DNA from 2 places in the Klebsiella ornithinolytica genome. Region 1 is predicted to be linked to the other one. Evidence: predicted binding sites of a transcription regulator. Region 1 holds the regulator's gene; the other holds the start of a gene.

Region 1 (16,240 bases):
CATGGCAGTATCAGCAATCCTGCATGTTGATTAGCGTGCAGTGCGCAGAGGAGCCTGGCAACAGCACCTGGCAGCAGTTTACGCCATCGGGCCCGCGCGCATTTCTGCCGTTGTTCGACAATTGGGCATCGCTGGTGTGGTATGACACGCCCGCGCGTATTCGCCAGCTGCAGGGGATGAGTATGCCGCAGCTACAGCAGGAGATTGGGCGCCACTTCCCGTCCCGACTGGGGCAGGTCACGCCGCTGAGTGCCGGAGCGTTTCCACTAACCCGTCGCCATGCGCTGCAGTATGTACAGCCGGGGCTGGCGCTGGTGGGAGATGCTGCGCATACCATTCATCCGCTGGCGGGGCAGGGGGTGAATCTGGGCTATCGCGATGTTGACGCGCTGCTGGATATTTTGAGCGAGGCGAAAAGCCAGGGTGAAGCATGGGCCAGTCTTCCGGTGCTGAAACGCTACCAGGCGCGACGCAGGGCGGATAATTTTATTATGCAGTCGGGTATGGATCTGTTTTATGCCGGCTTCACCAACGATCTGGCGCCGGTGCGCGTGCTGCGCAATATCGGCTTAATGGCTGCGGCACATGCGGGCGTTTTAAAGCGTCAGGCGCTGAAGTACGCCCTGGGATTGTAAGCGCAGTTCCCGGCTGGCGCGTCGCTTAGCCGGGATATTAGCGCTAAGCGTTGTCCGTCGTCGCCTGAGTATGGCGTTAACGTCGCGATCCGGATTGAACCGAATGCAGAAAACAAAAAAGCTCGCCGAAGCGAGCTTTTTTGCTATTAAGTGGCTGGGGTACGAGGATTCGAACCTCGGAATGCTGGTATCAGAAACCAGAGCCTTACCGCTTGGCGATACCCCAACGGGTGCGTCCACAGTGTGAACGACTTTTTAAAATTGGCTGGGGTACGAGGATTCGAACCTCGGAATGCCGGAATCAGAATCCGGTGCCTTACCGCTTGGCGATACCCCAACAATTCTTTCTGGATTTATCGAAATGAATCAATAATTCCTTTATATGGTGGCTACGACGGGATTCGAACCTGTGACCCCATCATTATGAGTGATGTGCTCTAACCAGCTGAGCTACGTAGCCAATTTTATCATATTCTTCGATGGCTGGGGTACCTGGATTCGAACCAGGGAATGCCGGTATCAAAAACCGGTGCCTTACCGCTTGGCGATACCCCAATAACCGTCGCGGTGAACCGCAAACATCGAAGAAAATGGCTGGGGTACCTGGATTCGAACCAGGGAATGCCGGTATCAAAAACCGGTGCCTTACCGCTTGGCGATACCCCAACAAAAAATCTTTTACTTCCAGAAGAGGTTATCTACAAACTTATTACGGCAGCCTTTATGGCCATCTTACAGCCTGGATATACCCCATCCGTGCAACGCTTTGGGTGAATGGTGCGGGAGGCGAGACTTGAACTCGCACACCTTGCGGCGCCAGAACCTAAATCTGGTGCGTCTACCAATTTCGCCACTCCCGCAAAAAAAGATGGTGGCTACGACGGGATTCGAACCTGTGACCCCATCATTATGAGTGATGTGCTCTAACCAGCTGAGCTACGTAGCCATCTTTTTTTCGCGTTACCTTATCGGCGTTGCGGGGCGCATTATGCGTATTGGGCCTGCGAGCGTCAACCCCTTTTTCAATGAAAATCGCCGGAATGTGACTGTTTGGTTAGGTTGCGAACAGCGTGATGGAATAATCGGCAATTATTGGTTATTTATCGTTTTTCTGCGGTAAAAAAAGCAATAAAAAAACGGACCCCGAGGGGTCCGCCGATCGTACAAATTGGTTATTTATAAGCTGACTGGTGAACGCCAACGGCGCGTCCTGATGGATCGTTCATGGTTTTGAACGCTTCGTCCCACTCAATCGCCTTAGCCGATGAACAGGCTACTGACGGGCCGCCAGGTACGCATTCGGCAGCGCTAGGAACCGGGAACAGCTCCTCGAAGATTTCACGATACAGGTACGCTTCTTTGGAAGACGGCGTGTTGTACGGGAAACGGAAGCTGGCGGTTTCCAACTGCTGATCGGAGACCTGTTTCGCCGCAACCTCTTTTAACGTATCGATCCAGCTGTAGCCTACGCCGTCAGAGAACTGCTCTTTCTGGCGCCATGCGACGCTGGCCGGCAGATAGGATTCAAAACATTCACGCAGGATATGCTTTTCCATTTTACCGTTGCCGCACATCTTATCCTGCGGGTTGATGCGCATGGCGACGTCGAGGAACTGCTTGTCGAGGAACGGCACGCGGGCTTCCACGCCCCACGCCGACATCGCTTTGTTGGCACGGGCGCAGTCAAACATATGCAGAGCCTGCAGCTTACGCACGGTCTCTTCATGCAGCTCTTTAGCGTTTGGCGCTTTATGGAAATAGAGATAGCCGCCGAACACTTCATCAGAACCTTCGCCTGATAACACCATTTTGATGCCCATCGCTTTGATTTTACGCGACATTAAATACATCGGCGTCGAGGCGCGGATGGTGGTCACATCATAGGTTTCGATGTGATAGATAACGTCGCGAATGGCATCAAGGCCTTCCTGCACGGTGAAGTGGATCTCGTGGTGGACGGTACCCAGATGGTTTGCCACTTCCTGCGCGGCTTTCAGGTCCGGCGAGCCCTGCAGGCCGACGGCGAAAGAGTGCAGCTGCGGCCACCAGGCTTCGCTGCGTTCCTGATCTTCAACCCGGCGAGCGGCGAATTTTTTGGTGATGGCGGAGATAACCGACGAATCGAGGCCACCGGACAGCAGCACGCCATACGGCACATCAGACATCAGATGGCTTTTGACGGACTCTTCCAGCGCCTGACGCAGTTCGTTTTTATCCGTGACGTTGTCTTTAACCGCATCATAGTCGAACCAGTCGCGCTGGTAGTACTGGCGGATTTCGCCATCTTTGCTCCACAGGTAGCTACCTGCCGGGAACTCTTTGATTGTCCGGCAGACCGGTACCAGCGCTTTCATTTCTGAGGCGACGTAGAAGTTGCCGTGCTCGTCGTGGCCCATATACAGCGGAATGATGCCGATATGGTCGCGACCAATCAGATAGGCGTCCTGCTCGCTATCGTACAGCGCGAAGGCGAACATCCCCTGCAGATCGTCGAGGAATGCCGGGCCTTTTTCCTGGTACAGGGCAAGGATGACTTCGCAGTCGGAGCCGGTCTGGAAGGTATAGCGGTCGCCGTATTCCGCACGCAGCGCCTGATGGTTGTAAATTTCGCCGTTTACCGCCAGCGCGTGGGTTTTTTGCGCGTTGTACAACGGCTGGGCCCCGGCGTTCACGTCGACGATAGACAGACGCTCATGGACCAAAATGGCTTTATCGCTGGCGTAAACGCCGGACCAGTCCGGACCGCGGTGGCGCATCAGGCGGGAAAGTTCCAGTGCCTTTTTACGCAGCTCGACCGCGTCAGTTTTAATATCCAGTACGCCGAAAATTGAACACATAACCTTCTCCATTACCCTGTCGTGTTGTGATGTTGTGCAGACGTCGTCTTATCGCGAGGTCTCAGTGCATGTCTAAGAAAATGCCGCAAAGGAGAGGGAGGCGCAAGAGATTTACGGTCAGTAAAAGAAAAAACGCAATGACGATTGCTGAATATTAAAAAAAGAACATGTTTTGAGCGTCTTTATTGATGAATGTGCAGTGATAAGCCATTTCTATTAGATGAGGTTCTTTTTTCAGGTGCGATAAATGAAAAACCACGTCCTGGGACGTGGTTTTATTCAGAAAATATCAATTTCGGCAACGGACGGATAGATCCACGACGGTCGGAACGGCAGGCTGTCGATATCGTCGAGCGTCGAGACGCCGGAGAGAACCAAAATAGTTTCCAGACCAGCCTGGAAACCGGCCAGGATATCGGTACGCAGGTTGTCGCCGACGATAACCGTCTGCTCGGAGTGCGCCTGCATCTTATTCAGCGCAGAGCGGATGATCCACGGGCTGGGTTTTCCCACGTAGAACGGCTTGCGGCCGGAGATTTTCTCAATTCCGGCACAGAGAGCGCCGCAGGCCGGGTAGAAGCCGCGGCCGTGAGTATCCGGGTTGGTGGCAATGAAGCGTGCGCCGTTGGCGACAAAGAAGGCCGCTTTATGCATCATCTCCCAGTTAAAGGAGCGGGTTTCACCGACGATAACAAAATCCGGATTGACGTCGGTAATGGTAAAGCCGGCTTTATAAAGCTCGTGAATCAGTGCGCCTTCACCGACCACGTAGGCTTTCTTGCCTTCCTGGCGGCGCAGGAAATCAGCGGTGGCCATCGCGGAGGTATAAAAGGCGCTATCCGGCACGTCGATGCCGGCGGTCGCAAAGCGGTTTGCCAGGTCCTGCCCGGTCTGGGAAGGGTAGTTGGTCAACATCACCAACGGCATATCTTTCTCAAGAATGCGTTTGATAAATTCGGCAGCGCCCGGCACGGCCACATTGTCGTGCATCAGCACGCCGTCAATATCACAGATTACGTTTTGAATGGTCATGGACAGTCCGACATTTTTGAAGAAAGGCGAAACTATATAGCCGCGTTAGCTTTCCAGCAAACGCTGGAGCAGTATACCGTTGAGCATGGCGCGCTTCACCAGCGCAAAAGCGCCGATTGCGGAGCGGTGATCTAACGTCGAACGCACCACCGGCAGGTTCTTGCGAAACGCCTTCAGTGCCTGAGCGTTAATGCAGCCTTCAATCGCGGGTAACAGTACCTTCTCTGCTTCGACAACTTCGCCGGCGATCACCACTTTTTGCGGATTAAACAGGTTAATGGCGATAGCAATGGTTTTGCCCAGGTGACGTCCCACATATTCGATGACCTCGCAGGCCAGGGCGTCGCCTTTGTTGGCCGCTTTGCAGATAGCTTTGATCGTGCACTCATCCGCAGTCAGTTTACTCTGGTAGCCCTGCTCAAGAAGGTGACGCACGCGTTGTTCGATGGCGGCGTTCGCCGCGACGGTCTCCAGGCAGCCAAAATTCCCGCAGTGACAGCGTTCGCCCAGCGGGTCGACCTGAATATGGCCTATCTCGCCGACGTTGCCGTTACGACCGATAAAAATGCGTCCGTTGGAGATGATTCCCGCGCCGGTACCGCGATGGACGCGCACCAGAATAGAGTCTTCGCAATCCTGACTTGCACCAAAATAGTGCTCTGCCAGCGCAAGGCTGCGAATATCGTGACCAACGAAACAGGTGACTTTAAAGCGTTTTTCCAGCGCTTCAACCAGCCCCCAGTTCTCGACCTGAATATGCGGCATATAGCGAATCACGCCGCTTTCCGGGTCAACGAGTCCGGGTAAGATCACGGAGATGGCGATAAGTTCGCGGATCTTGCGCTGGCAGCGTTCAGTAAAGGCCGCAATGATGTTCAGCAGCGCATGTTCCAGCGTCTCCTGGGTGCGTTCAGGCAGCGGAAAATGTTCTTCTTCCAGCGTCTTACTGCTTAAATCATACAGGGTCAGCGTCGCGTCGTAGCGACCAAGGCGTACGCCGATAGCATGGAAGTTGCGGGTTTCCGCAATAATAGAGATGGCGCGGCGGCCCCCGGTGGAGGCCTGCTGATCGACTTCTTTGATCAGCCCGCGTTCAATCAGTTGGCGCGTGATTTTGGTCACGCTGGCAGGGGCAAGCTGGCTTTGTTCCGCGATCTGAATGCGCGAAATGGGGCCGTGCTGGTCAATGAGCCGATACACGGCCGCGCTGTTCAGCTGTTTTACGAGATCAACGTTACCAATTTGAGCATGTCCGCCTGCTGTCATTCTTTACTTACTCAGTGACGACCTCGTTACCATTAACGATGGTCTTGATGATTTTATAATCGCGGGTAAAGGCGGTCAGGTTAGCGACCATTCCCGGTGCGATGCTGCCAAGCTGTTTCTCTACGCCAATGGCGCGTGCGGGATAGAGGGTTGCCATACGCAACACTTCGTCCAGTGCGATACCGCAATGCTCGACGAGATTGCGGACACCTTCAATCATGGTCAGCGAAGAACCGCTGAGGGTACCATTTTCATCCACGCACAGCCCGTTACGGTAGTATATTGTTTTACCAGCAAAAATGAACTGGTCAATATGCGCGCCGGCGGGGGCGGTTGCGTCAGTGACGAGGCACAGCTTGTCGCCTTTCAGGCGTTTTGCATTCCGCACGTTAGCATAATCCACATGCATACCGTCGACGATAATACCGCAGTAAACGTCCGGTTCGTCGAAAATCGCGCCTGCCAGGCCCGGTTCGCGCCCGGTGATGTACGGCATGGCGTTGTACAGATGGGTCGCGAAGGTGATGCCCGCGCGAAAACCGATTTTCGCCTCTTTCAGCGTGGCATTGGAGTGGCCTGCGGAAACAACGATCCCGGCAGCCACCAGTTTACGAATCACCTCGGTACTGACGCGCTCAGGGGCGAGAGTCACTTTGGTGATCACATCGGCGTTTTCACACAGAAAATCGACCAGCGCAGCGTCCGGCTTACGCACGTAGTCCGGGTTGTGGGTGCCTTTTTTCACGATGTTCAGCCACGGGCCTTCAAGGTGCAGACCCAGCGCCTGGTTCGGATGTTTTTGCAGGTACTCGCGCATGACGCGCACGCCCTGTTTCATCAATTCATCGCTGGAGGTAATCAGCGTCGGCAGATAGCTGGTGCAGCCGGAACGTTCGTTGGCCTTCTGCATAATTTCCAGCGTTTCGACGGTGACGGCGTCAGGGCTGTCGTTAAACTGCACGCCGCCACAGCCGTTCAGCTGTACGTCGATAAAACCGGGGGCAAGAATGGCGCCATTGACCGAGCGTTGCTCAATCTCAGACGGCAAATCAGCCAGTGAACAGATACGTTCGATAAGGCCATCAGCGATGATAATCGCATGGTCATCCAGAATTTCATGACCGGTATAAATCCGGCCTTGGGTTAATGCATACATTACGACCCCCGGTTCACACATGCTCCGCGGCAGGCTGGCTTCTAAGGGTTGGTCTGATGCCGCCTGGCGGAGCTGGTGTAGCAAAAAAATGAAATGTCCCGCGGACAAGCCGCAGGACGAGACTACCTTACAGCCCTTTGACGTTTTCGGCTTCTAATTCATTGAAGTATTTCAACGTCTTCACTTTCAGCTCCATGGTGGACGGCTCGTCGCAGACGATCACCGCTTTCGGGTGCAGCTGCAGACAGGTAATGGTCCACATATGGTTAACGTTGCCTTCAACCGCCGCCTGCAGCGCCAGCGCTTTCTGGTGACCCAGTACCAGAATCATCACTTCTTCCGCATCCAGCAGGGTGCCCACGCCCACGGTCAGTGCATATTTCGGCACCAGATCCACATCGCCGTCGAAGAAACGGGAGTTCGCTACGCGGGTTTCATGGGTCAGGGTTTTAATACGGGTACGAGAGGCCAGTGAAGAGGCGGGTTCGTTGAACGCGATATGCCCGTCGTTGCCAACGCCGCCCATAAACAGGTTGATTTTACCGTAGGAGCGGATTTTTTCTTCATAGCGGCGGCATTCTGCATCGATATCTGGCGCATTGCCGTTCAGCAGGTTAATGTTTTCCGCCGGAATATCAACGTGATCAAAGAAATTACGATGCATGAAGCTATGATAGCTTTCCGGATGCTCTTTCGGCAGACCGACATATTCGTCCATGTTGAAGGTCACAACATGTTTAAAGCTAACCTGGCCTGATTTGTGCATTTCAACCAGCGCTTTGTAAGCGGTCAGAGGCGTACCACCGGTAGGCAGACCCAGGACAAACGGACGGTCCGCCGTCGGTTTGAACGCGTTAATGCGGTTAACGATGTGGCGAGCGGCCCATTTGCCGACTTGTTCAGCAGTTACCAGGGGGATCAGTCTCATTCTTCACCTCTATAGTTAAATTAGAACCTGGCGGATTGGCGCCAGCATACTATTAAGAGTATTACAGTCACTACGACGAGCGGGGTCAATCCGTGTTGATTTTTTGAATGATAAAATAAGTTTTCGATGTTAGCCAGTCGCAGGGAGGGGTTAATACGATATTTGGTGATTATAGTCACAAAAAATACGCATTTAATTTGCGATACGAATTAATTTTCCACACACTTTGCAAGTAAGTTAAAAAACCAACCTGGTTACACAATAAAAAAGTGGCTTTGAATGAGCCTTATCGGGGTCTCATAGGGGGAATAAAGTGAGTATTCTAGGTTATCTACAAAAGGTTGGCCGCGCGCTTATGGTGCCGGTCGCCACGCTGCCGGCGGCAGCGATATTAATGGGTGTCGGTTACTGGATTGACCCGGTAGGCTGGGGTGGAAGCAACGCGCTGGCCGCGTTCTTCATTAAATCCGGTTCCGCGATCATCGACAATATGTCCGTACTATTCGCCATTGGTGTGGCTTATGGTATGTCGAAAGATAAAGATGGCGCTGCGGCGTTAACCGGCTTTGTGGGCTTCCTCGTGTTGACCACGCTCTGCTCTCCGGCTGCGGTTTCCATGATCCAGAAGATTCCGGCGGATCAGGTTCCTGCAGCATTCGGTAAGATCAGCAACCAGTTCGTGGGTATCCTCGTGGGGATCATTTCCGCGGAGCTGTATAACCGCTTCAGCAGCGTTGAACTGCCGAAAGCGCTCTCCTTCTTTAGCGGTCGCCGTCTGGTGCCGATTCTCACCTCTTTTGTGATGATCGCCGTCGCGTTCATCATGATGTATATCTGGCCGGTTATCTTCGACGGTCTGGTAAACTTCGGTGAGCATATCCAGAAACTGGGTTCCGTCGGTGCGGGCGTGTATGCGTTCTTCAACCGTCTGCTCATTCCGGTCGGTCTGCACCACGCGCTGAACTCCGTGTTCTGGTTTGACGTTGCTGGTATTAACGATATTCCTAACTTCCTCGGTGGCGCTCAGTCTATCGAAGCAGGTAAAGCGGTTGTGGGGATCACCGGTCGTTACCAGGCGGGCTTCTTCCCGATTATGATGTTCGGTTTACCGGGTGCGGCGCTGGCTATCTACCACTGCGCGCGTCCTGAGAACAAGGCAAAAGTGCTGGGTATTATGATGGCGGGCGCCTTTGCCGCCTTCTTTACCGGGATCACTGAACCGCTGGAGTTCTCCTTCATGTTCGTGGCGCCGGTGCTGTATGTCATTCACGCCGTGTTGACCGGTATCTCCGTGTTCATCGCTGCCAGCATGCACTGGATTGCCGGTTTCGGCTTCAGCGCCGGTCTGGTGGATATGGTGCTGTCGTCCCGTAACCCGCTGGCGGTCCACTGGTGGATGCTGATTCCGCAGGGTCTGGTCTTCTTCGTTATTTACTACGTGGTCTTCCGCTTCACCATCACCAAATTCAACCTGATGACCCCGGGTCGCGAACTGGCCGTTGCCGGTAGCGAAGCGGATGGTCAGGATGTGAATGTCAGCAGCGGCAAAGAGCAGGATGTTGCAGGTCTGGCACGTCAGTACATCGCTGCAGTCGGCGGTTCTGACAACCTGACCGGTATCGATGCCTGCATCACCCGTTTGCGTCTGAACGTTAAAGACTCTTCTCTGGTGAACGAAGCGCTGGCGAAACGTCTGGGCGCGTCAGGCGTTATTCGCCTGAACAAAACGAGCGTACAGATCATTGTCGGCTTCGTGGCGGAAAAAATCGCTAACGCGATGAAAACGACGGGACCAGTAGCCGCAGCAGAAGGCAACGCTGCACCTGCCGCCGCCGCTCCGACTGCAAAACCGCAGGCCGTGGCTAACGCCAAAACCATCGCGGCGCTGGTATCGCCGATTACCGGTGATATCGTTGCGCTGGAGCAGGTGCCTGATGAAGCCTTCGCCAGCAAAGCGGTCGGCGATGGCGTGGCGGTGAAACCGACCGACAAAACCGTCGTAGCTCCGGCTGCCGGTACCGTCGTGAAGATCTTCAACACCAACCATGCGTTCTGCCTGGAAACGGAAAATGGCGCGGAAATCGTCGTCCATATGGGCATTGATACCGTGGCGCTGAACGGCCAGGGCTTCAAACGACTGGTTGAAGAAGGTGCGGAAGTGCAGGCTGGCCAGCCGATTCTGGAAATGGATCTGGACTACCTGAATGCCAATGCCCGTTCAATGATCAGCCCCGTCGTGTGCAGCAACAGCGACGATTACAGTGCGCTGGTGATTCTGGCAACCGGTAAGGTGGTGGCAGGTCAGACGCCGCTGTATGAGATTAAAGGCAAGTAAGGCTCCTGAGTAGCGTTTATGCCTGAGCGGCGGGGGGAAACCTCCGCCGCTTTTTTTTAGCCCATCTGACCCCATAATCTTCTTCAGATACGTATTTTCAGTAACTAATAGTTGTCTCTACGCCCCGCTTGTAAGATCATGTGCCGTTATACGTTGTTTACGCTTTGAGGAACCCACGATGAGTGAGGCAGAAGCCCGCCCGACTAACTTTATTCGTCAGATCATTGATGAAGATCTGGCTACTGGTAAGCACACCACCGTTCATACTCGTTTCCCGCCGGAACCGAACGGTTATCTGCACATTGGCCATGCGAAGTCTATTTGCCTGAACTTTGGTATTGCTCAGGATTATCAGGGCCAATGCAACCTGCGTTTCGATGACACCAACCCGGTGAAAGAAGATATCGAATACGTGGAGTCGATTAAAAACGACGTGCAGTGGTTAGGTTTCCACTGGTCCGGGGATGTTTGCTACTCGTCTGATTACTTTGACCAGCTGCACCAGTATGCCATTGAGCTGATCAACAAAGGCCTGGCCTATGTTGACGAACTGTCGGCGGATGAGATTCGCGAATACCGCGGTTCGCTGAAAGCGCCGGGTAAAAACAGCCCGTATCGCGATCGCAGCGTGGAAGAGAACCTGGCGCTGTTTGAAAAAATGCGTGCCGGTGGTTTTGAAGAGGGGAAAGCCTGCCTGCGTGCAAAAATCGATATGGCCTCGCCGTTTATCGTCATGCGCGATCCGGTGCTGTACCGCATTAAATTTGCCGATCATCATCAGACCGGCAGCAAGTGGTGCATCTATCCGATGTACGACTTCACGCACTGCATTAGCGATGCGCTGGAAGGCATTACGCACTCCCTGTGTACCCTCGAGTTCCAGGACAACCGTCGCCTGTATGATTGGGTGCTGGACAACATCAGCATCCCGGTTCACCCGCGTCAGTATGAATTCTCCCGTCTGAATCTCGAATATACCGTGATGTCCAAGCGTAAGCTGAACCAGCTGGTTACCGAGAAGCACGTAGAAGGCTGGGATGACCCGCGTATGCCGACCATTTCCGGTCTGCGTCGTCGCGGCTATACCGCCAGTTCTATTCGTGAATTCTGCAAGCGCATTGGCGTGACCAAGCAGGACAACACCATTGAGATGGCGTCACTGGAATCCTGCATCCGCGAAGATCTCAATGAAAACGCGCCGCGCGCCATGGCCGTTATCGACCCGGTTAAGCTGGTCATTGAAAACTACCTGCAGGGTGCAAGCGAAATGGTGACGATGCCGAATCATCCGAACAAACCGGAGATGGGCAGCCGTGAAGTACCGTTTAGCGCGGAGATCTGGATTGACCGCGCCGACTTCCGTGAAGAGGCGAATAAGCAGTACAAGCGCCTGGTGCTGGGTAAAGAAGTTCGCCTGCGTAATGCCTACGTGATCAAGGCCGAGCGTGTAGAGAAGGACGAAGAGGGGACGATCACCACGATCTTCTGTACCTATGACGCCGATACGCTGAGCAAAGATCCTGCCGATGGTCGTAAGGTGAAGGGCGTTATCCATTGGGTCAGCGCGGCACACGCGCTGCCGGTGGAGATTCGTCTGTACGATCGTCTGTTCAGCGTGCCGAATCCGGGCGCGGAAGAAGACTTCCTGACGGTGATGAACCCTGAATCGTTGGTGATCAAGCAGGGCTTCGCTGAACCGAGCCTGGCCACTGCGGAAGCCAGCAAAGCCTATCAGTTTGAGCGTGAAGGTTATTTCTGTCTCGATAGCCGCTATGCAACCGCAACGCATCTGGTGTTTAACCGCACCGTGGGTCTGCGTGATACCTGGGCTAAAGTCGGCGAGTAAATTTTTCGTCGCGGCCCGGCCGTCGTCTCTGTGTCAAAACGCCGCATTTAGCGGCGTTTTTTTTTATTTTGGAATCAGTGAATTAAGTTCGTTATTTTTGCGATGCGAATTAATCTTGTTTACTGTTTGTCATATCTGTCAGCTCTGCCACTCCTCCCACCGGTACACAAAACGGCTGTAAGCGCTTTCATTCTGTATTTTCTTTCTATTTAGTAATTACTTACGCATAAAAAAGGATGAGGCCTGATATTGTTACAAAAAGAAATAGAATATGTGCGCTTTGTCATAATCTTAAGCTTTGATCGGCGAAAGAGATTGATAATTCGCGTCACGAAAAATAGTCTATCAACAGTGGTTACGCGGCTTTTACCGCTCCACCTTTTTAGCAGTCTTATTTATTTTTTCGCGGCTTGCCTTTGGCTCCGCGTTTTTAAAACGTCAAAGAGGATATGCACATGCGTACGTTTAGTGGCAAACGTAGTACGCTGGCGCTGGCTATTGCCGCCGTCACCGCGATGTCGGGCTGGATCGTTGTTCCGCAGGCCAGCGCAGCAGGTTTTATTGATGATTCCACCTTAACCGGCGGCATCTACTACTGGCAGCGTGAGCGCGACCGGAAAGATGTGACCGACGGCGATAAATACAAAACCAACCTTTCCCATTCGACCTGGAACGCCAATCTGGATTTCCAGTCCGGCTATGCCGCTGATATGTTTGGTATTGACGTGGCTGCCTTCACCGCAATTGAAATGGCGGAAAGCAGCGAAAGCGGTCACCCGAACGAAATTGCCTTCTCCTCAAAGAATAAAGCCTACGACGAAGATTACTCTGGCGATAAGAGCGGAATCAGCCTGTATAAAGCTGCGGCGAAATTTAAATATGGCCCGGTGTGGGCTCGCGGCGGTTATATCCAGCCAACCGGGCAAACGCTGCTGGCTCCGCACTGGAGCTTTATGCCGGGTACTTACCAGGGGGCTGAAGCCGGCGCCAACTTTGATTACGGTGATGCCGGCGCGCTGAGTTTCTCCTATATGTGGACGAACGAATACAAAGCGCCATGGCACATCGAGATGGATAATTTCTACCAGAACGACAAGAAAACCAAAGTCGATTATCTGCACTCCCTGGGCGCCAAATACGATTTTAAAAATGACCTCGTGCTGGAAGCGGCGTTTGGCCAGGCTGAAGGCTATATCGACCAGTATTTTGCCAAGGCCAGCTACAAATTTGATATCGCGGGTACGCCGTTAAACACCAGCTACCAGTTCTATGGCACGCGCGACAAAGTCAGTAACGGCGGCACGAACGATATCTACGACGGGACTGCCTGGCTGCAGGCGCTGACCTTTGGCTACAAGGTTGCTGATGTCCTCGACCTGCGTCTGGAAGGCACCTGGGTGAAAGCTGAAGGCCAGCAGGGCTACTTCCTGCAGCGTATGACCCCGACCTATGCCTCTTCCAACGGTCGTCTTGATGTATGGTGGGATAACCGTTCTGACTTCAACGCCAACGGTGAAAAAGCGGTGTTCTTCGGCGCGATGTATGACATGAAAAACTGGAATATGCCGGGCTGGGCGTTTGGCGCCTCTTACGTCTACGCATGGGATGCCAAACCGGGCAGAATGTCCACGCCGGACGCCTATTACAATCCGGACAAACGGCTGGAAGAGTCCGCGTATAGCCTCGATGCCATGTACACCGTACAGGACGGCCGGGCAAAAGGAACGCTGTTTAAACTGCACTTTACCCAATACGACAACCACTCCGACATCCCGAGCTGGAGCGGTGGCTATGGCAATATCTTCCAGGATGAGCGTGACGTGAAGTTCATGGTTATTGCTCCGTTCACTATTTTCTGATGCCGCGGCGGCAGGCGTAAACCTGCCGCAAACCTGAGAGGTCAATTATGAAGAAGCTATTGCTCATCGCGGTTATGGCATCGGGCCTGGTAGCCTGTACGCAGTCCCCCGCGCCAAAAGAAGATACGAAACTAAAAGATGCTTACAGCGCCTGTATCAATACGGCGGAAGGGAATCCGGATAAGGTTCAGGCCTGCCAGAGCGTTCTCGACGTGCTGAAAGAAGATAAACAGCATCAGGCGTTTGCCAGCCAGGAAAGCGTGCGCGTTCTGGATTACCAACAGTGTATTCAGGCGACCCGTACCGGCAATGACCAGGCGGTGAAAGCGCGTTGCGATCGTATCTGGAAAGAGATTCGCAGCAACAACACCAGGCCCTGATCGCGGGCGCCAGCTCCTGTCAGTAAAAACGCCTGATGTTAACCATCAGGCGTTTTGCATGGCGCGCAATCCTGTGGCGATGTTCAGGCACTGATTGCCGTGGCTGCCCGGGGCTACGCATTCCCCACCAATCTTGATACCGACCCACCATTAGGTGGAATGGTACCGAAAACCCAACAGGCTCTGGTACGAGAAGCGCTGGCAAACCGCTGGGATGAGGAACCGTTTACCCGTGCTTTCGACGAGCATACCGCGCGCAGAAAAGGGTAGGCGTTTGCACATAAAAAAAGCCAACCGTCAGGTTGGCTTTTTGTGGTCCACGCGGTGGGAAATTACTTTTCCAGCGCGTCGTGTGCATGTTCATCTTCGCGGCAGTCGCCTTCCGCACAGTGACCGTAAAGGTACAGACTGTGGTTGGTCAGACGGATGCCGTGGCGGTGGGCGATTTCACGCTGACGCGCTTCGATAGACTCATCGCTGAATTCGATCACTTTGCCACAATCGAGACAAATAAGATGATCGTGATGGTGCTGCTGGGTCAGTTCGAAAACAGATTTACCGCCTTCGAAGTTGTGGCGAGTCACAATGCCAGCATCATCAAACTGGTTCAGCACGCGATAAACGGTAGCGAGACCAATCTCTTCACCCATGTCGATCAGGCGCTTGTATAAATCTTCCGCACTGACGTGATGGTTATCCGGTTCCTGCAGGACTTCCAGGATTTTTAATCGTGGAAGTGTGACTTTCAGGCCAGCCTTCTTTAATGCGGTATTGTTGTCAGTCATGCGGAATCTGTCCTGTTGCTAAACGATCTACTTCCATCAGCGGAAGTAATACAGAGAATCACCCGATGCAATGCGTCTCATTATAGAACTGCCATCGTTAAATGAAAACTGCAAGTATCGGGCCTTGTATGCTGTCAAAAACGAGGTCCCAGCTACAAACTACGTCACCTGACCTCGTTAAATCAGAGGACATTGTACAGATATGTGATTAAAAGTTAAAAACTTGTAGCTATTAGTTTGATTGCTTCTATCTATTAATGCGGCGAAACTTAACGGTAACGCCGCACAATCATCAGGCGTTTTTGATTTCTTCGAGGTGCAGCTCTTCAGAGACCTGCTTAACCCACTGAGTCACGCGTTCGTTGGTCAGTTCCGGCTGGCGGTCTTCATCGATAGCCAGGCCGACGAAGTGATCGTCATCCGCCAGGCCTTTAGAGGCTTCAAAATGATAGCCCGCGGTCGGCCAGTGGCCAACGATGGTGGCGCCGCGCGGTTCAATGATGTCGCGGATGGTGCCCAGCGCGTCACAGAAGTATTCCGCGTAGTCTTCCTGATCGCCGCAGCCAAACAGCGCAACCAGTTTACCGTTAAAGTCGACCTCTTCCAGCGTCGGGAAAAAGTCATCCCAGTCGCACTGAGCTTCACCGTAGTACCAGGTCGGAATGCCGAGCAGCAGGATGTCGTAGGCTTCCAGATCTTCTTTGCTGCTCTTGGCAATGTCGTGAACATCAGCAACATCTTTACCAAGCTGCTTCTGAATCATTTTTGCAATATTCTCGGTGTTGCCCGTGTCGCTGCCAAAAAAGATGCCGATGATTGCCATGAGTAAAATAACCTCTTGAAACTTAATGATGTGGTAGTGGCGTAATGCCCGCAGATAACGGCAATCATAGCAGAACAGGGGAGGGCGCGGAAACAGCAATCACGCCCGACTGCACACTCTGCTACATGAAAGTGTTTTTTTGAGGATTTTCAGGCTTTATCCCGGCTGTGCAGGGTTGCCAGCTGGTTCATCAGCATCTCTTCGATCAAATCGCTGCGGTTCATATTGCGAGCTTCCGCCAGCTCGTTGAGCGCATCAACCGCTTCAGCGTTGAGTTTTAACTCCACACGCTTCAGGCCGCGAACTTTGTCGCGTTTGAGCTGATTGCGTTTATTTATGCGCAGTTGTTCATCGCGCG
Region 2 (16,240 bases), 400 kb from region 1:
CTCCGCCGACGTTCTGCGGCCCGTAACGAACGGCGCTGCCGCCGCGGATGACGTCAATGGACTGAATGTTCCCCATTGACAGCGGAGCCATTGACAGCTGAGGCTGGCCGTAAGGCGCGACAGAAAGCGGTACGCCGTCCATCATGATGGTTGAGCGAGGCGAAAGGCGCGATGTCAGGCCGCGCACGCCGACGTTCAGTGACACATCGCTCCCGCCGGTGCCGTTATTCTCCTGAACCTGAACCCCGGGAATACCGCGCAGCGCTTCTGAAATCGTCTCGCCGCCTTTTTCCTTAACCTGCTGCTCCGTCACGATGGTCCTTGCGCCGGGATGATCGAGCACTACCGTGCTGTAATCCGGCGAATCAAGCCAGTTGCCCACGACCGTCAGGGTATCCGTACGATCGGTTGATGAAGAGTTATCATTTTTATCAGCAGCCCAGGCCGGGAACGCTAAAACAATAGCGCTAGCAAGCAGCGAGAGCCGGAAGTGACCAGACATGAGAAGATCCCCTGTAAAATAAATATATTAATTATCAATTATTTGTATTGCGAATGATTTGAATTATGAGAAACGAAATGATAATAGTTAGCAATACATAGCAATGTAAACTTTTTTTTGAACGGAAGGTTGTTTTACGCTCCAGCCAAACTGGCCGGGTTGTCTCACGGCTGCGGACAGACGGATTGGATAAAATGAGGCAGAAACTTTTCTGGCGGCTGGTATTAGGCTGGCTACTTTTACTGTCGGCAGCAAATTTACAGGCATCCCCCGTCACGGCGACGGATATTGTCGGAAGAGAAGTGACCCTCCAGCAACCGGCAAAAAGAGTCATCCTGGCGGATGCCAGGGCCATTCAGGCATGACAGATTGTGCATCCGGATAATCCTTTTGCGCAGCTGATTGCCCGGGATAATCCCCTCAAAACCAAAGCGCCGGACCTTGACTCGCTTTATCTTGCAAAGTCCCCCCAGCTAAAACAGCTGCCGATGCTTGACAATGCATATCTCACTGATTTCAGCGTCGAGCGCGCCGTTCAGATGCAGCCGGATCTGAACGTCTTCGATTTTGGCGTATGGGGAAAACTGAAAGAGAGCCGCGTGCTGGATCTGCTTGCGGCGATCGGTATTCCCGTCGTCTTTATCGACTTTCGCCTACGCCCTCTTACCAACAGCGTCACCAGCAAAAGGCTGCTGGGGAAAGTGCTGGGCGGCGCCGAAGCGTGGGCGCGTTTCTATGAAGAGCGGCTCAACCTGATACGCCAGCGCACCGCCGGATTAAATGACAAAGAAAAGCCGCTTAATAAATGGTTAAGCGAAATGTCAGGGCACAAACTCCGCTACAAGAAAGATTGTCTATAGACGAAGCAAAACTCCCACATACAGGCATACGTCCTTCTCCCGGAATCGGCATAAATACCTCCCCGACTGGCCGCCCCGCAGGCAGAATCCGACGTTCGTCGTTTTTTGTCGTCAACACATTACGTTACCACTCTTTCCCCATGAAGCATGACAGACAATGTTTTAAATAAAACCCTGGTCATTTATTCCGTTATAAATATTAAAAACATACAGTTAATGTCATCATAACAGCCCACAATGCCCCTCAACCGAGTAGATCGCATCCGCCGACAAATTTATACTTAGCGCACATTTTTATTCCAAAGGTCTGGACATGACGTTCTCTTCTCCACTTAACAAACGCGGCGTAACGCCGGCGAAAGCCATGGTCGCGGCGATCAGCGGCTACGCAATGGATGGCTTTGACCTGCTGATCCTCGGTTTCATGCTGCCGGCAATCAGCGTTTCGCTGGCGCTTACCACTTCTCAGGCCGGTTCCCTCGTTACCTGGACGCTGATTGGCGCGGTACTGGGCGGGATTTTTTTCGGCCATCTCAGCGACCGTCTGGGCCGCATTCGCGTCCTGACCTTCACGATCCTGATGTTCTCGGTCTTTACCGGTCTCTGTGCGGTTGCCCAGGGCTATTGGGATCTGCTGGCCTATCGCACCCTTGCGGGTATGGGGCTCGGCGGCGAATTCGGTATCGGCATGGCGCTGATTGCCGAAGTCTGGCCGGCCCATAAGCGCAACCGCGCCTCGGCGTGGGTTGGTATCGGCTGGCAGCTTGGCGTGCTGCTGGCCGCCTTTATCACCCCTCTCCTGCTGGATATCATCGGCTGGCGCGGGATGTTTCTGGTTGGCCTTCTGCCGGCGCTGGTCTCATTTGCCATCCGCCGCGGGATGGGAGAACCGGAGGCGTTTACCAAAGATAGCCGTGTCGCGCAGGAAATATCGTTCACCGCGCGCCTCAGGATGCTGTTTGCCGACCGCGCCACCTCGAAGGCCAGTATCGGCATCCTCATCCTCTGCTCGGTACAGAATTTTGGCTACTATGGCCTGATGATCTGGATGCCCAGCTATCTCTCCTCCAGTTTTGGCTTTTCGCTCACCAAATCAGGGCTGTGGACGGCGGTCACCGTCGTGGGGATGACCTTCGGCATCTGGCTGTTCGGCGTGCTGGCAGACCGTTTCGCGCGCTGGAAGATCTTTCTGATTTACCAGGTGGGGGCCGTCGTGATGGTCATCGTCTACGCCCAGCTGCGGGACCCGACCCTGATGCTGTTTACCGGAGCGGTAATGGGGATGTTTGTCAACGGCATGATTGGCGGCTATGGCGCGCTGATCTCTGATACCTACCCGCTACAGGTCCGCGCCACCGCGCAGAACGTGCTGTTTAACCTCGGGCGCGGCGTGGGCGGCTTTGGACCGCTGGTGATTGGCCTGTTCGTCAGCCACTGGTCGTTTACCGCGGCGATCACCCTGCTGGCCCTGCTCTATCTGCTGGATATTTTCGCCACCCTGTTCCTGCTGCCAAAAACCCAGGGCAGCGAAGATGCGCTGGGCGCGATCGGCTAACGCCCTGCGCTCCAGATAACAAAGCCCGGGTTTCCCCGGGCTTTGCACACAAGATAGCGATCAGTAGTAGGCTTTCAACGTTCGCTGGCAAAGCATCGAACGGACGCAATCATCGGCGGTAAAACGCACAACGCCGATCATGTCGTCTTCCGCAAAACGCGCCAGCGCATCGACCAGCCCGGACTTCACGCCAGAGGGTAAATCACACTGGGTAATGTCGCCGTTCACGATGACCGTCACGTTTTCCCCGAGGCGGGTTAAAAACATTTTCATTTGCGCAGCGGTCACGTTCTGAGCCTCGTCCAGAATCACAACCGCATTTTCAAATGTACGTCCGCGCATATAGGCGAACGGCGCGATTTCCACCTTGCCAATTTCCGGTCGCAGGCAGTATTGCATAAAGGAAGCGCCCAGCCTTCTCACCAGTACGTCGTACACCGGTCGGAAATAGGGAGCAAACTTCTCGGCGATATCTCCCGGTAAGAAGCCGAGATCTTCATCGGCCTGCAGAACGGGACGGGTAACAATAATCCTGTCCACATCTTTGTGAATCAGGGCTTCAGCGGCTTTTGCTGCGCTAATCCAGGTTTTACCGCACCCGGCTTCGCCCGTGGCAAAAATCAGCTGTTTATTGTCGATGGCATTCAAATAATGCGCCTGAGCGTCATTGCGCGCTTCAATTGGGGAAGTATCACGGCTGTCCCGCGCCATGCCAATTGCTTCTACGCCACTCATTTGCACAAGCGATGTGACCGATTCTTCTTCGCGTTGCTTATGGCTGCGCGAATCCTGTCTCAGCACACGTTTGGCCTCACGACGAGCTTTGGTCACTGCTTTTTGTCTTCCCATGGATAGCACCTTGCGTTGTTGGTTTACATCACACGCGTCAATATCGACGCGATTATGCGCACGAACGATTGAGGTTTGGCTTCCTTGTAAGCCATTGCTTGCCTGTCGAATTGACAACGGGTCACGGCTACGCGCACCGCGTACCCGGTCTGGGTTTAGGTTATTGGTGGTGACTGGAGAAAAATTCGAGGTGTGGGAATCGCGGCCGGAAGTGTGGCCCCCGTGCTGAGGAGTACGGTAAGAAGATTTACATTTTCCGTTACAGCAATCGGGCATTCGCGATCTCCATAGTGAAACGACATCACTGCCGGGAACTACCGCGTCTGTAATAAGTACATCAAAAATAATTCTTAATGCAACTTATTTTTTACATGCGGACAACAAATAATTCTCATCGCAGCTCAGGAGAGTTTCCGACAAATAGATTACAGAAAAATAACACAAGGCAGGAAATACAAAAAAAGAATGGAAAAACAGCAGAAACGCCCTGCCCTTGCGGGCAGGTACGTCAGGCTTCGAGCAGAGATTGCGCCAGGTAGTGCTGGCTGTCGATAACGCCCGGTAACACAAAGAAGTAGCCGCCGCCGATAGGTTTGACGTACTCCTCCAGCGCTTCGCCGTTAAGGCGTTTTTGCACCGTCAGGAATCCCTTCTCCAGATCATGCTGATAGCAGACAAACAGCAGTCCCATATCCAGCTGCCCGGAGTTGGTCACCCCCAGCGAATAACTGTAGCCGCGACGCATCATCAGACTGGACTGCGTCTGCGGTGTGCGCGGGTTCGCCAGACGAATGTGGCTATCCAGCGCGATAATATCGCCATCAGGATCCCGACTGTAATCCGGCACGTCATGCTCATGCTGCATACCCAGCGGCGCGCCGCTGTGCTTATCGCGCCCAAAAATGGTCTGCTGCTCTTTCAGCGGGGTGCGATCCCAGAACTCCACATGGAACTGGATGATACGCGCCGCCTGATAGCTGCCGCCGGTTGCCCACGCAGGCTCGCCTTGATCGGAGGTCACCCATACCACTTCATCCATCAGCGCCTTATCGGTACTGACCGGGTTCGCGGTGCCGTCTTTAAAGCCCAGCAGGTTAACCGGCGTCTCTTTGCCTTTACTCCGCGCGGCGCTATCGGAAATAAACCCTTCGCGCTTCCAGCGGACGCTGAGCAGGTCCGGCGTATGTTTAATCACATCGCGCAGCGCATGGATAACCGTATCCTGAGTATTGGCACAGATTTGCAACAGCAGATCGCCATGACAGAGCGCCGCATCCAGCGAATCGTTGGGGAAGCGGGTCATTTTTTGCAGCTTTTTCGGCGCCTTATCCGCTAATCCATAGCGCTCATCAAACAGCGAATGGCCAACCGAAACGGTGACGGTCAGGTTATCCGGGGAGATCCACGCGCCGAGGATCCCCGAATCCATTGGCGGCAGACGCGGATTTGGCGTGTCCGGCGCCGGCCCCCCTTTGGTCAGAAAGGCAATGCGCTGAGTCAGCAGGCGAAACAGGCGCTCCAGGTCAGCTTTATCGCTGGCCAGCACATCAAAGGCCACCAGCATCATCGATGCCTGCTGCGGCGTCAGCACGCCGGCCTGGTGCTGCCCGTAAAAAGGCTGCGCTTCGGCACGCGCGTCCGGCGACAGCACGCCCGGAGAGCTGTTGCCCTTCGCCGCGTGTGCCACCGGACAGCCGCCGGTGATAACCAGCGCGCCGCCAAGCGCGCCGATCCCTTTTAATAATCGACGACGTGAAGGTTCATTCACATCAAGTTGCTTCTGTTCTGCCATCGACTTAGTCCAGCCCAAGGATCCCGCGCAACTGAGCCAGATCTTCCGCCAGCGTGGTGATCGGCCCTTTTAACGCATTACGATCCGCATCCGTCAGCTTGTCATACGTTTCGAAGCCGTCTTTAGTGCGGTATTTGCTGAGGATAGCGTCAACTTTCTTGAAGTTAGCGTCAACTTTCGCCAGCAGCGCGCTGTTCTCTTTTTGCAGCTGCGGGCGCAGCAGGTCAACGATCTTCTGCGCGCCGTCGATGTTCGCCTGGAAGTCCCACAGATCGGTGTGGCTGTAGCGATCTTCTTCACCGCTGATTTTGCTGGCCGCGACTTCTTCAATCAGGCCCGCCGCGCCGCCCACCACTTTCGACGGCGGGAACGCCAGTTCGCTGATGCGTTTTTGCAGTTCAAGCACATCGCTGTTCAGCTGATCGGCATACTTTTCCATCCCCTTGACGCTGTTGTCGCCAAACAGGGCTTTTTCCAGACGGTGGAAGCCGGTGAATTTCGGATCTTCGGCTTTTTTCTCGTAATCGTCTTCACGAGCATCAATACTGCCGTCCAGATCGGAGAACAGCTCCGCGATCGGTTCAATGCGCTCGTAGTGCTGACGCGTCGGAGCATACAGCGCTTTCGCTTTTTCAATATCTCCCGCCTTCACCGCGTCGGTGAACGCTTTCGTGCCGCTAACCAGCTGTGCGGTTTCCGCCGTAACGTAGGCTTTATAGGCGGTAATCGCCTCGCCAAGACTCAGCAGCGCATCGGCTTTCGCCGCATCTTTGGTGGCGGCACCGGTCACAATCAGCTTGCCTTTCGGGTTGGTCAGCAGCCCGCAGGTCATATCGTATTCGCCCGGCTGCAGGTTCGCCGTCAGCTTTTGCGTAAAGCCTGGCGCAATGTTCTCGCGCTCTTCAACGACCATCACGCCTTTGAGAATCTCCCACTCCAGCGCTTTCTGACTGTGGTTTTGAATAATGAACTGCGTTTTCCCCGCTTTCACGGTGACGTTCATCGGCTCACACTGTTTGTCGTTAACGGTGACTTTTACCTGCGGGATATCCGCAGCCTGAGCGTAGAAGGCAGAGCTGAACAACGCTGCGACGGCAAGCTGCAGCGCATTACGGCGAAAATGAATCATCATGATCATCCCTTTCGGTAAGTATGTTGTAACCATAATCCTGCGGCGCCCTACTTAAGCGGAGCGGTGCGCGAGGTTGCTGTATTGCTACGCGGCGGCAGCGCAAACAGCACCAGCGCCGGAATCAAATAGATAAAGTAGACCGCCACTTCACTGACGGTAGGCGCCTCCTGGTAACCGAAGATCCCTTCGAGCAGCGTGCCGAAAAGCGTGTGGGTCGACAGCACGCCGCTCAGGTCAAACGCCACGTCCTGGAAGTGGTTCCACAGACCGGCTTCATGGAAGGCGCGAATGGCCCCGGCCGCCAGCCCGGCCGCCACCAGCAGAATGAACAGACTGGTCCATTTGAAGAACACGCCGAGGTTGAGGCGGATCCCGCCCCAGTAAAGCAGAAAGCCGAGGACAATCGCGGTAGCCAGCCCCAGCATCGCCCCGAGCGGCGGCCAAATCCCCACATCCTGCTGGAAGGCCGCCAGCAGGAAGAACACCGACTCCAGCCCTTCCCGCGCGACGGCGAAAAAGACCATCATGATCAGCGCCCAGCCATGATGATTACCGCGCTGCAGCGCATTATCCACCGCCTGTTCCAGCTGCTGTTTCACGTTGCGCGAGACTTTGCGCATCCAGAAGACCATCCAGGTCAGGATGCATACCGCTACCAGTGCCACGATGCCTTCGAACAGCTCCTGTTCCCGCTGGGGAAACTCGCCGGTCGTTTCGTTAATGAAGATCCCCAGGCCCAGGCACAGCGCCGCCGCCAGGATAACGCCAATCCACATGACGCCAATCAAGCTGCCGCGCTGGGTGCGTTTGAGATAGCTGGCAATCAGGCTGACAATCAGCGCCGCCTCCAGCCCTTCGCGTAACATAATGAGAAATGGAACGAACATGCCGACACCCTTCAATGTGAATCGCAGTCAGTGGATGCAAAGATAAGTAAATATTTCTGATAGTGATTATCATTACAATAATCAGAAACACAAGTGAAATGTAGAGAGTTTGGTATCGATTTGTAAATTAATCGCTTTAAAATAATTACTTAGGGGATTATCTGTCTTCATCGCGGTCAGGCAGCCGGCGCGGCGGTTTTTTCGCTACAGATATTTACCAGGCTGACCGGCTGTGGCTAAATAGCGGCCTTATTGACCTGCGAAAAGAACAACATGACACAATTCTTGCACTTCCTGCTGGCGCTGGCGGTTATTCTCGGCCTTGCCTGGCTTGCCAGCTATGACCGACAAAAAATCCGTGTTCGTTATATTATCCAGTTAATTATCATTGAAATTGCGCTGGCATTCTTTTTTCTGCATGCCGAAAGCGGTCTGTGGATAGTTAAAAATATCTCAAGCTTTTTCACTTCGTTGCTCGGTTTTGCTGCCGAAGGCACCAACTTTGTATTTGGCGGTATGAGCGAAAAAGGAATGGCGTTTATTTTCCTTGGCGTGCTGTGCCCGATTGTCTTTATTTCGGCGCTGATCGGTATTCTTCAGCACTGGCGCATTCTGCCTGTTTTCATCCGTGTGATTGGCACCCTGCTCTCCAAAGTCAACGGCATGGGTAAACTGGAATCCTTCAACGCCGTCAGCTCGCTGATTCTCGGCCAGTCGGAGAACTTTATCGCCTATAAGGGCGTGCTCGGCGACCTCTCCTCACGCCGGCTGTTCACCATGGCGGCCACCGCGATGTCAACGGTATCGCTCTCCATCGTCGGCGCCTATATGAGCATGCTCGATGCAAAATATGTGGTCGCGGCGCTGATCCTTAATATGTTCAGCACCTTTATTGTACTGTCGATTATTAACCCGACGCGTCCGGGTAGCGAAGAAGAGATTAAGCTGGAGAAGCTCCACGAATCACAAAGCTTCTTCGAAATGCTCGGGGAATATATTCTTGCCGGCTTTAAAGTGGCGATGATTATTCTGGCGATGCTGATTGGTTTTATTGCCCTGATCAGCGCCATTAATGCCCTGTTTGCCACGCTATTTGGCCTGAGTTTCCAACAAATTCTCGGCTACGTTTTTTATCCGCTGGCCTGGCTGATTGGTATTCCGCTCAGCGATGCGTTGAGCGCCGGAAGTATTATGGCAACCAAGCTGGTGGCGAATGAGTTCGTGGCGATGATTGAGCTGCAAAAAATTGCCGCCGGCATGACCCCGCGTGGACTGGGTATCCTCTCGGTCTTCCTGGTCTCTTTCGCGAACTTTGCCTCCATCGGCATTATTGCCGGAGCCATTAAAGGACTGAACGAACAGCAGGGGAATATCGTCTCCCGCTTCGGCCTGCGTCTGGTCTACGGCGCCACGCTGGTCAGTCTGCTTTCCGCCAGCTTCGCCGGCCTGGTGCTGTAACAGACAGGGCGGGGAATTTCCCCGCCCTGTTTTCAGAAGTGAACGCAGACCGGCTGGTCAACGCGCATCACCGACTCCTGGGCAAAGCGCGATTTATAGAGGTGACGTAACGCCTCAATCCCCTCTTCGCTGCCACCGTCTTTACCATGAATCAGCATCAGCGCTTTGCTCTGCTCGCGGGCCACGCTGCCGTCATTCCCCAGCCACTGCCCCCGGGCGTCAAACACCGTTAACCCCTCGCGAAAACGCGGCGTGACGTCGCGGTCAACAAACTGCTGCCACTCCTGGGCGGTGATATCTTTACCCGCCGGCCGGCTTAAACCGAAATAGAGCGTGGTCTGCACCATCGCATTCTCTGCCGGGCATACCGCTGCCGTGGGAGTCGGCGGACGCTTCTTCGCCGGCGCCACGCAACCGCCAAGCAGCCCTGCCATCACCAGCACCAGCGCACCCTGTCTGAACGTCATTTTGCTATCCTCATTGTTTTTTGTGCCCCCGATATCAGCGTATTTTCATGGAATTAGCAAGAGGGGGAGCTGTGGCGGACGCCGGAACTGCTTTCAGCAACAAAAAAGCCCGCTGAGCGCGGGCTTGATTAAGCGATCCTGAATTTACTCGGCGGTAGCCGGTATCGGCGGAGCCGAATGATAATGGGCGTCCGCTTCGGCAAAGCGTTGCTGCATGGATGTCGACGGGGCTTTGCCCAGCAGGCTGAAGACCACGATGCCCAGGCTGCCGAAGATAAAGCCAGGGATGATTTCATACAGCCCCAGCCAGCCGAACTGTTTCCAGACAATCACCGTCAGCGCGCCAATCACCATCCCGGCCAGCGCCCCGTTACGCGTCATGCGCGACCACATCACCGAGAACAGCACCACCGGACCAAACGCGGCACCGAAGCCTGCCCAGGCATAGCTCACCAGACCCAGCACACGGTTGTTCGGGTTTGCCGCCAGCGCAATGGCGATCAGCGCCACCACCAGGACCATCGTCCGTCCGACCCACACCAGCTCTTTCTGACCGGCGTTTTTACGCAGAAACGCTTTATACAGGTCTTCGGTAATCGCGCTGGAGCACACCAGCAGCTGGCAGCTCAGGGTGGACATTACCGCCGCCAGAATCGCCGACAGCAGAATACCGGCAATCCACGGGTTAAACAGGATTTGCGCCAGTTCGATAAACACGCGCTCGGAGTTCTGATTCACCGCGCCGGCCAGCGCCGGGTTATTATTGAACCATGCAATACCGAAGAAACCGACCGCCACGGCACCCGCCAGGCAGAGAATCATCCAGGTCATGCTGATACGACGTGCGTGAACGATACTGTGGTGGGAATCCGCCGCCATAAAACGCGCCAGAATATGCGGCTGGCCAAAGTAGCCCAGGCCCCAGCCCATCAGCGAAATAATCGCCACAAAATTCAGTCCTTTGAGCATATCGACGTTTTCAATGCTCTTCTGCTTGATCACTTCCAGCGATTCGCCAAAACCGCCAACGGAAATAATCACCATCACCGGCGTCAGAATCAGCGCGAAAATCATCAGGCTGGCCTGCACGGTATCGGTCCAGCTTACCGCGAGGAATCCGCCGACGAAGGTATAGACAATCGTCGCCGCCGCACCGGCCCACAGCGCCGTTTCATAGCTCATGCCAAAGGTGCTTTCAAACAGACGAGCACCGGCGACAATCCCGGAGGCACAATAAATGGTGAAGAACAGCAAAATAACCAGCGCCGAAATAATACGCAGCACACGGCTTTTATCTTCAAAGCGGCCGGTAAAATAATCCGGCAAGGTCAGCGCATTATTATTTACCTCGGTATGAACGCGCAGACGACCGGCGACCAGTTTCCAGTTAATCCATGCGCCGAGCGTCAGACCAATGGCAATCCAGCTCTCAGAAATACCGGAGAGAAATATTGCGCCAGGTAATCCCATCAGCAGCCAGCCGCTCATATCGGAGGCGCCGGCGGAGAGCGCCGTCACAAATGGCCCGAGACTGCGGCCGCCGAGAATATAATCATCAAAGTTTTTCGTCGATCGCCAGGCAATAAAACCGATCAGTACCATGCCAAATATATAAATAGTAAAAGTCACCAACATGGGGGTGCTAATAGCCATGTAAAATCTCCAGATTCTTTTGTCGACAACATCCTGCTTTGTCATTTTATTCCACTACCGGAACGGGGTAATGGCACAATGGTTGTATTGGGCGACCGTATCCTGACGGAAGCGTCGGAATTTCACAAACGATTTAACACAGCATTTACACTACTTTTTGTCCGCACCAAACTTCATTTTGTTATAGGTTGCACTCTCTCACGTTTTTATTGGTTGCACCTTGTAAAACTGTTAACTGACGCATAAAAACACCCTGATGGAGAAAGGTTAATTTCCCGTTACATCCACCATCTCAATTAACAACTCACTCATTTCTCAGCTTGCTACACAGGTCACGATTAACAAGGTTGCACAAAGTTGCAACATAGTGGATATTTTCGCGTAACCGCAAAAAAGAACAACGATTCATAACAGGAGTGATAAGCATGGGCACCACTACCATGGGTGTTAAGCTTGACGACGCGACGCGTGAACGCATCAAGTTCGCCGCGAGCCGTATTGACCGCACGCCGCATTGGCTGATTAAACAGGCCATTTTCAACTATCTGGAAAAGCTGGAAAACGACGAGACGCTGCCCGAGCTGCCGGCCCTGCTTGCCGGCGCCGCCAATGAAAGCGATGACGTCAGCAGCCCGGTCGATGAACCGTGGCAGCCTTTCCTCGATTTTGCCGAGCAGATTCTGCCGCAGTCCGTCACCCGGGCCTCGATTACCGCCGCCTACCGCCGGGCAGAAACCGACGCCGTCCCGATGTTGCTGGAGCAGGCGCGCCTGCCGCAGCCGCTGGCGGACCAGGCGCATAAGCTGGCTTATCAGCTGGCGGAAAAACTGCGTAATCAAAAAACCGCCAGCGGTCGCGCCGGCATGGTGCAGAGTCTGCTGCAGGAGTTTTCGCTCTCTTCACAGGAAGGGGTGGCGCTGATGTGTCTGGCGGAGGCGCTGCTGCGTATTCCGGACAAAGCCACCCGCGATGCCCTTATCCGCGACAAAATCAGCAACGGTAACTGGCAGTCGCACATCGGTCGCAGCCCGTCGCTGTTCGTCAATGCGGCAACCTGGGGCCTGCTGTTTACCGGCAAACTGGTCTCAACCCACAACGAAACCAGCCTTTCGCGCTCGCTGAACCGGATTATCGGCAAAAGCGGCGAACCGCTGATTCGCAAAGGCGTCGACATGGCGATGCGTTTGATGGGCGAACAGTTCGTGACCGGCGAAACCATCGCCGAAGCGCTGGCCAACGCCCGCAAGCTGGAAGAGAAAGGGTTCCGTTACTCCTACGATATGCTGGGCGAAGCGGCGCTCACCGCCGCCGATGCTCAGGCCTATATGGTCTCCTACCAGCAGGCGATCCACGCGATCGGCAAAGCCTCTAATGGCCGCGGCATTTATGAAGGCCCGGGGATTTCGATCAAGCTCTCCGCGCTGCACCCGCGCTACAGCCGCGCGCAATACGATCGGGTGATGGATGAACTGTATCCGCGCCTGAAATCATTGACCCTGCTGGCGCGTCAGTACGATATCGGGATTAACATCGATGCCGAAGAGGCCGATCGCCTGGAGATCTCTCTCGACCTGCTGGAGAAGCTGTGCTTTGAACCGGAGCTGGCCGGCTGGAACGGGATCGGCTTCGTCATTCAGGCCTATCAGAAACGCTGCCCGTTCGTCATTGATTCCCTGATCGATCTTGCCACCCGCAGCCGCCGTCGCCTGATGATCCGCCTGGTAAAAGGGGCCTACTGGGATAGCGAAATCAAACGCGCGCAGATGGACGGCCTCGAAGGCTATCCGGTCTATACCCGCAAAGTGTATACCGACGTCTCCTACCTCGCCTGCGCGAAAAAGCTGCTGGCGGTGCCGAGCCTGATCTATCCGCAGTTCGCCACCCACAACGCCCACACCCTGGCAGCCATTTATCAGTTGGCCGGGCAGAACTACTATCCGGGCCAGTATGAATTCCAGTGCCTGCACGGCATGGGTGAACCGCTCTACGAACAGGTAGTCGGCAAGGTTGCCGACGGGAAACTGAACCGTCCATGCCGGATTTATGCGCCGGTCGGGACCCACGAAACGCTGCTGGCATACCTGGTACGCCGCCTGCTGGAAAACGGCGCCAACACCTCCTTTGTTAACCGTATCGCGGATACGACGCTACCGCTGGATGAGCTGGTTGCCGACCCGGTCAGCGCCGTGGAAAAACTGGCTCAGCAGGAGGGTCAGGCCGGTCTGCCCCATCCGAAGATCCCGCTGCCGCGCGATCTGTACGGCAAAGGCCGCAGCAACTCCGCGGGCCTGGATCTGGCCAACGAACATCGTCTGGCCTCCCTCTCCTCCTCTCTGCTGAACAGCGCATTGCACAAATGGCAGGCGCTGCCGGCGCTGGAACATCCGGTCATTGCCGGGGAACTGCAGACGGTAATTAACCCGGCCGAGCCGAAAGATATCGTCGGCCACGTGCGTGAAGCCCGCCCGGAAGAGATTGAACTGGCGCTGACCAGCGCAGTCAATAACGCGCCTATCTGGTTTGCCACCCCGCCGCAGGAGCGCGCGGCAATCCTCGAACGCGCGGCGATCTTAATGGAAGGCCAAACGCAAACGCTTATCGGGATTCTGGTACGCGAAGCGGGTAAAACCTTCAGCAACGCCATCGCCGAAGTTCGTGAAGCAGTGGACTTCCTGCACTACTACGCCGGTCAGGTTCGCGACGACTTTGATAATGAAACCCACCGTCCGCTGGGGCCGGTGGTGTGCATCAGCCCGTGGAACTTCCCGCTGGCGATCTTCACCGGCCAGATTGCCGCCGCGCTGGCCGCAGGCAACAGCGTGCTGGCAAAACCCGCCGAGCAGACGCCGCTGATCGCCGCTCAGGGCGTGGCGATTCTGCTGGAGGCCGGCGTCCCGCCGGGCGTTATCCAGCTGCTGCCGGGCCGCGGGGAAACCGTCGGCGCGGCGCTCACCGGCGACCAGCGCGTGCGTGGGGTGATGTTTACCGGCTCAACCGAGGTCGCGACTTTACTGCAGCGCAATATCGCCAGCCGCCTTGACGCCCAGGGGCGTCCGACGCCGCTGATTGCCGAAACCGGCGGCATGAACGCCATGATTGTCGACTCTTCCGCGCTTACCGAGCAGGTGGTGGTTGACGTGCTGGCTTCCGCCTTCGATAGCGCCGGCCAGCGCTGCTCCGCGCTGCGGGTGCTCTGTCTGCAGGAGGAGATCGCCGACCATACGCTGACCATGCTGCGTGGCGCAATGGGCGAATGCCGGATGGGCAACCCGGGCCGCCTGACCACCGATATCGGCCCGGTGATTGATGCCGAAGCCAAAGAGAATATCGAGCGGCATATTCAGACGCTGCGCGCCAAGGGCCGCAACGTCTTCCAGGCGGTGCGCGAGAACAGCGACGACGCGCGCGAATGGCAGAGCGGGACCTTCGTTCCGCCGACGCTTATCGAACTCGACAGCTTTGACGAACTGAAAAAAGAGGTCTTTGGCCCGGTCCTGCACGTGGTGCGCTATAACCGCAACGCGCTGGATCGGCTGGTTGAGCAGATCAACGCTTCCGGCTATGGCCTGACGCTCGGGGTCCATACCCGCATCGACGAAACCATCGCCCAGGTCACCGGCAGCGCAAAAGTCGGCAACCTGTACGTCAACCGAAATATGGTGGGCGCGGTGGTTGGCGTCCAGCCGTTCGGCGGCGAAGGCCTGTCGGGAACCGGCCCGAAAGCGGGCGGCCCGCTGTATCTGTACCGCCTGCTCTCAAGCCGTCCGCAGAACGCCGTCGGCGCAACCCTCGCCCGCCAGGACGCTGAACGTCCGCTGGACGCCCAGCTGAAAACCCTGCTGGAAAAACCGCTGGTCGCGCTACAGCAGTGGGCCGCAGGCCGGCCGGAGCTGCAGGCCCTGTGCCAGCAGTATAGCGAACAGGCGCAGGCCGGCACCCAGCGTCTGCTGCCGGGGCCGACCGGGGAGCGCAACACCCTGACCTTCATTCCCCGCGATCGCGTGCTGTGCGTGGCGGATAATGAACAGGATGCGCTGACCCAGCTGGCGGCGGTCGCCGCCGTCGGCTGCGAGATCCTGTGGCCGGATAACGCCCTGCATCGCGAACTGGCGAAGAAGCTGCCGCGCGAAGTCAGCGAGCGCATCCACTTCGCCAAAGAGACCGATCTGACCGCCCAGGCCTTCGACGCGGTGATTTACCACGGCGATTCCGATCAGCTGCGCGAGCTGTGCGAACAGGTGGCGGCGCGGGACGGGGCGATTGTTTCGGTACAGGGGTTCGCCCGCGGTGAGACCAACCTGCTGCTGGAGCGCCTCTATATCGAGCGCTCGCTCAGCGTCAATACCGCCGCGGCGGGCGGCAACGCCAGCCTGATGACCATCGGCTAAGGCCGATCCCCGAGGCGGCGTCCGGCAGCGGTTCGGGCAAAACCGTAGCCCGCCGCCGGGGGATCGCGGACCGGATGACAGCAGGCCAAAGCTGTGGTTAATTAAGGCTCCCGGACGGGGGCCTTTTTTATGTATGGGAGTGGAACAATGAAACGCACTTTACTCGCGCTTGCCACCCTGCTGGCAAGCGGGCAGGCGCTGGCGGATGAATGCGCTAACGCCAACAATCAAATGGAGATGAACCAGTGCACGGCGGCGCAGTATCAGGCGGCCGATGGCAAGCTCAACCAGACCTACCAGCAGGCGCTGAAGCGCGCCTCAGCCAGCCAGCAGGCGCTGCTGAAGAAATCCCAGCTGGCGTGGATCGCGCTGCGCGATGCCGACTGCGCGTTTTTGGCCTCCGGAGCCGAAGGCGGCACCATCCAGCCGACGCTCGTCAACCAGTGCATGGCGGACAAAACCGTGGAGCGCGAATCGTACCTCTCTTCGCTGCTGCAGTGCGAAGATGGCGATCAGAGCTGCCCGCTGCCGCCGGCCAACTAGCGCACCCGGATCCCTTCAACGATCATCCGCTGAACGTTTTCCACGGTTTGCTGAAAGAACGCTTCATCACGTAGCGTTGCGCCGGTCACCGCCTCAATCTGGGTGGCAAAATCGGCGTAATGCTGCGTGGTGGCCCAGATCATAAAGATCAGGT

Evidence for each region. Region 1 encodes Fur, which represses iron uptake genes when iron is present. Its sites were predicted from a motif close to ATAATAATGAGAACNACTATCAA; they were not measured.
Region 2: efeU (iron uptake transporter permease EfeU) is a predicted target of Fur. The motif match lies at 7,634-7,656, and genes of this name have one in related genera.

Annotation. Positions count from the first base shown of each region.
Region 1 covers NZ_CP130153.1:3,949,525-3,965,764, reverse strand. The annotation lists gene ubiF (3-demethoxyubiquinol 3-hydroxylase) at 1-635, shown strand, start outside; tRNA gene Q1L34_RS18965 (tRNA-Gln) at 787-861, opposite strand; tRNA gene Q1L34_RS18960 (tRNA-Gln) at 898-972, opposite strand; tRNA gene Q1L34_RS18955 (tRNA-Met) at 1,019-1,095, opposite strand; tRNA gene Q1L34_RS18950 (tRNA-Gln) at 1,116-1,190, opposite strand; tRNA gene Q1L34_RS18945 (tRNA-Gln) at 1,227-1,301, opposite strand; tRNA gene Q1L34_RS18940 (tRNA-Leu) at 1,411-1,495, opposite strand; tRNA gene Q1L34_RS18935 (tRNA-Met) at 1,505-1,581, opposite strand; gene asnB (asparagine synthase B) at 1,808-3,472, opposite strand; gene Q1L34_RS18925 (HAD-IIA family hydrolase) at 3,752-4,504, opposite strand; gene nagC (DNA-binding transcriptional regulator NagC) at 4,550-5,770, opposite strand; gene nagA (N-acetylglucosamine-6-phosphate deacetylase) at 5,778-6,926, opposite strand; gene nagB (glucosamine-6-phosphate deaminase) at 7,054-7,854, opposite strand; gene nagE (N-acetylglucosamine-specific PTS transporter subunit IIBC) at 8,168-10,189, shown strand; gene glnS (glutamine--tRNA ligase) at 10,368-12,035, shown strand; gene chiP (chitoporin ChiP) at 12,491-13,894, shown strand; gene Q1L34_RS18885 (ChiQ/YbfN family lipoprotein) at 13,942-14,274, shown strand; gene Q1L34_RS18880 (hypothetical protein) at 14,329-14,544, shown strand; gene fur (ferric iron uptake transcriptional regulator) at 14,607-15,059, opposite strand; gene fldA (flavodoxin FldA) at 15,352-15,882, opposite strand; gene ybfE (LexA regulated protein) at 16,032-16,240, opposite strand, start outside.
Region 2 covers NZ_CP130153.1:3,545,603-3,561,842, forward strand. The annotation lists gene Q1L34_RS16995 (TonB-dependent receptor family protein) at 1-502, opposite strand, end outside; gene Q1L34_RS17000 (hypothetical protein) at 697-867, shown strand; gene Q1L34_RS17005 (TroA family protein) at 874-1,362, shown strand; gene Q1L34_RS17010 (MFS transporter) at 1,676-2,917, shown strand; gene phoH (phosphate starvation-inducible protein PhoH) at 2,978-3,766, opposite strand; gene efeB (iron uptake transporter deferrochelatase/peroxidase subunit) at 4,275-5,558, opposite strand; gene efeO (iron uptake system protein EfeO) at 5,563-6,690, opposite strand; gene efeU (iron uptake transporter permease EfeU) at 6,738-7,577, opposite strand; gene Q1L34_RS17035 (NupC/NupG family nucleoside CNT transporter) at 7,851-9,035, shown strand; gene Q1L34_RS17040 (DUF3574 domain-containing protein) at 9,068-9,502, opposite strand; gene putP (sodium/proline symporter PutP) at 9,647-11,155, opposite strand; gene putA (trifunctional transcriptional regulator/proline dehydrogenase/L-glutamate gamma-semialdehyde dehydrogenase) at 11,581-15,543, shown strand; gene Q1L34_RS17055 (lysozyme inhibitor LprI family protein) at 15,691-16,086, shown strand; gene rutR (HTH-type transcriptional regulator RutR) at 16,083-16,240, opposite strand, start outside.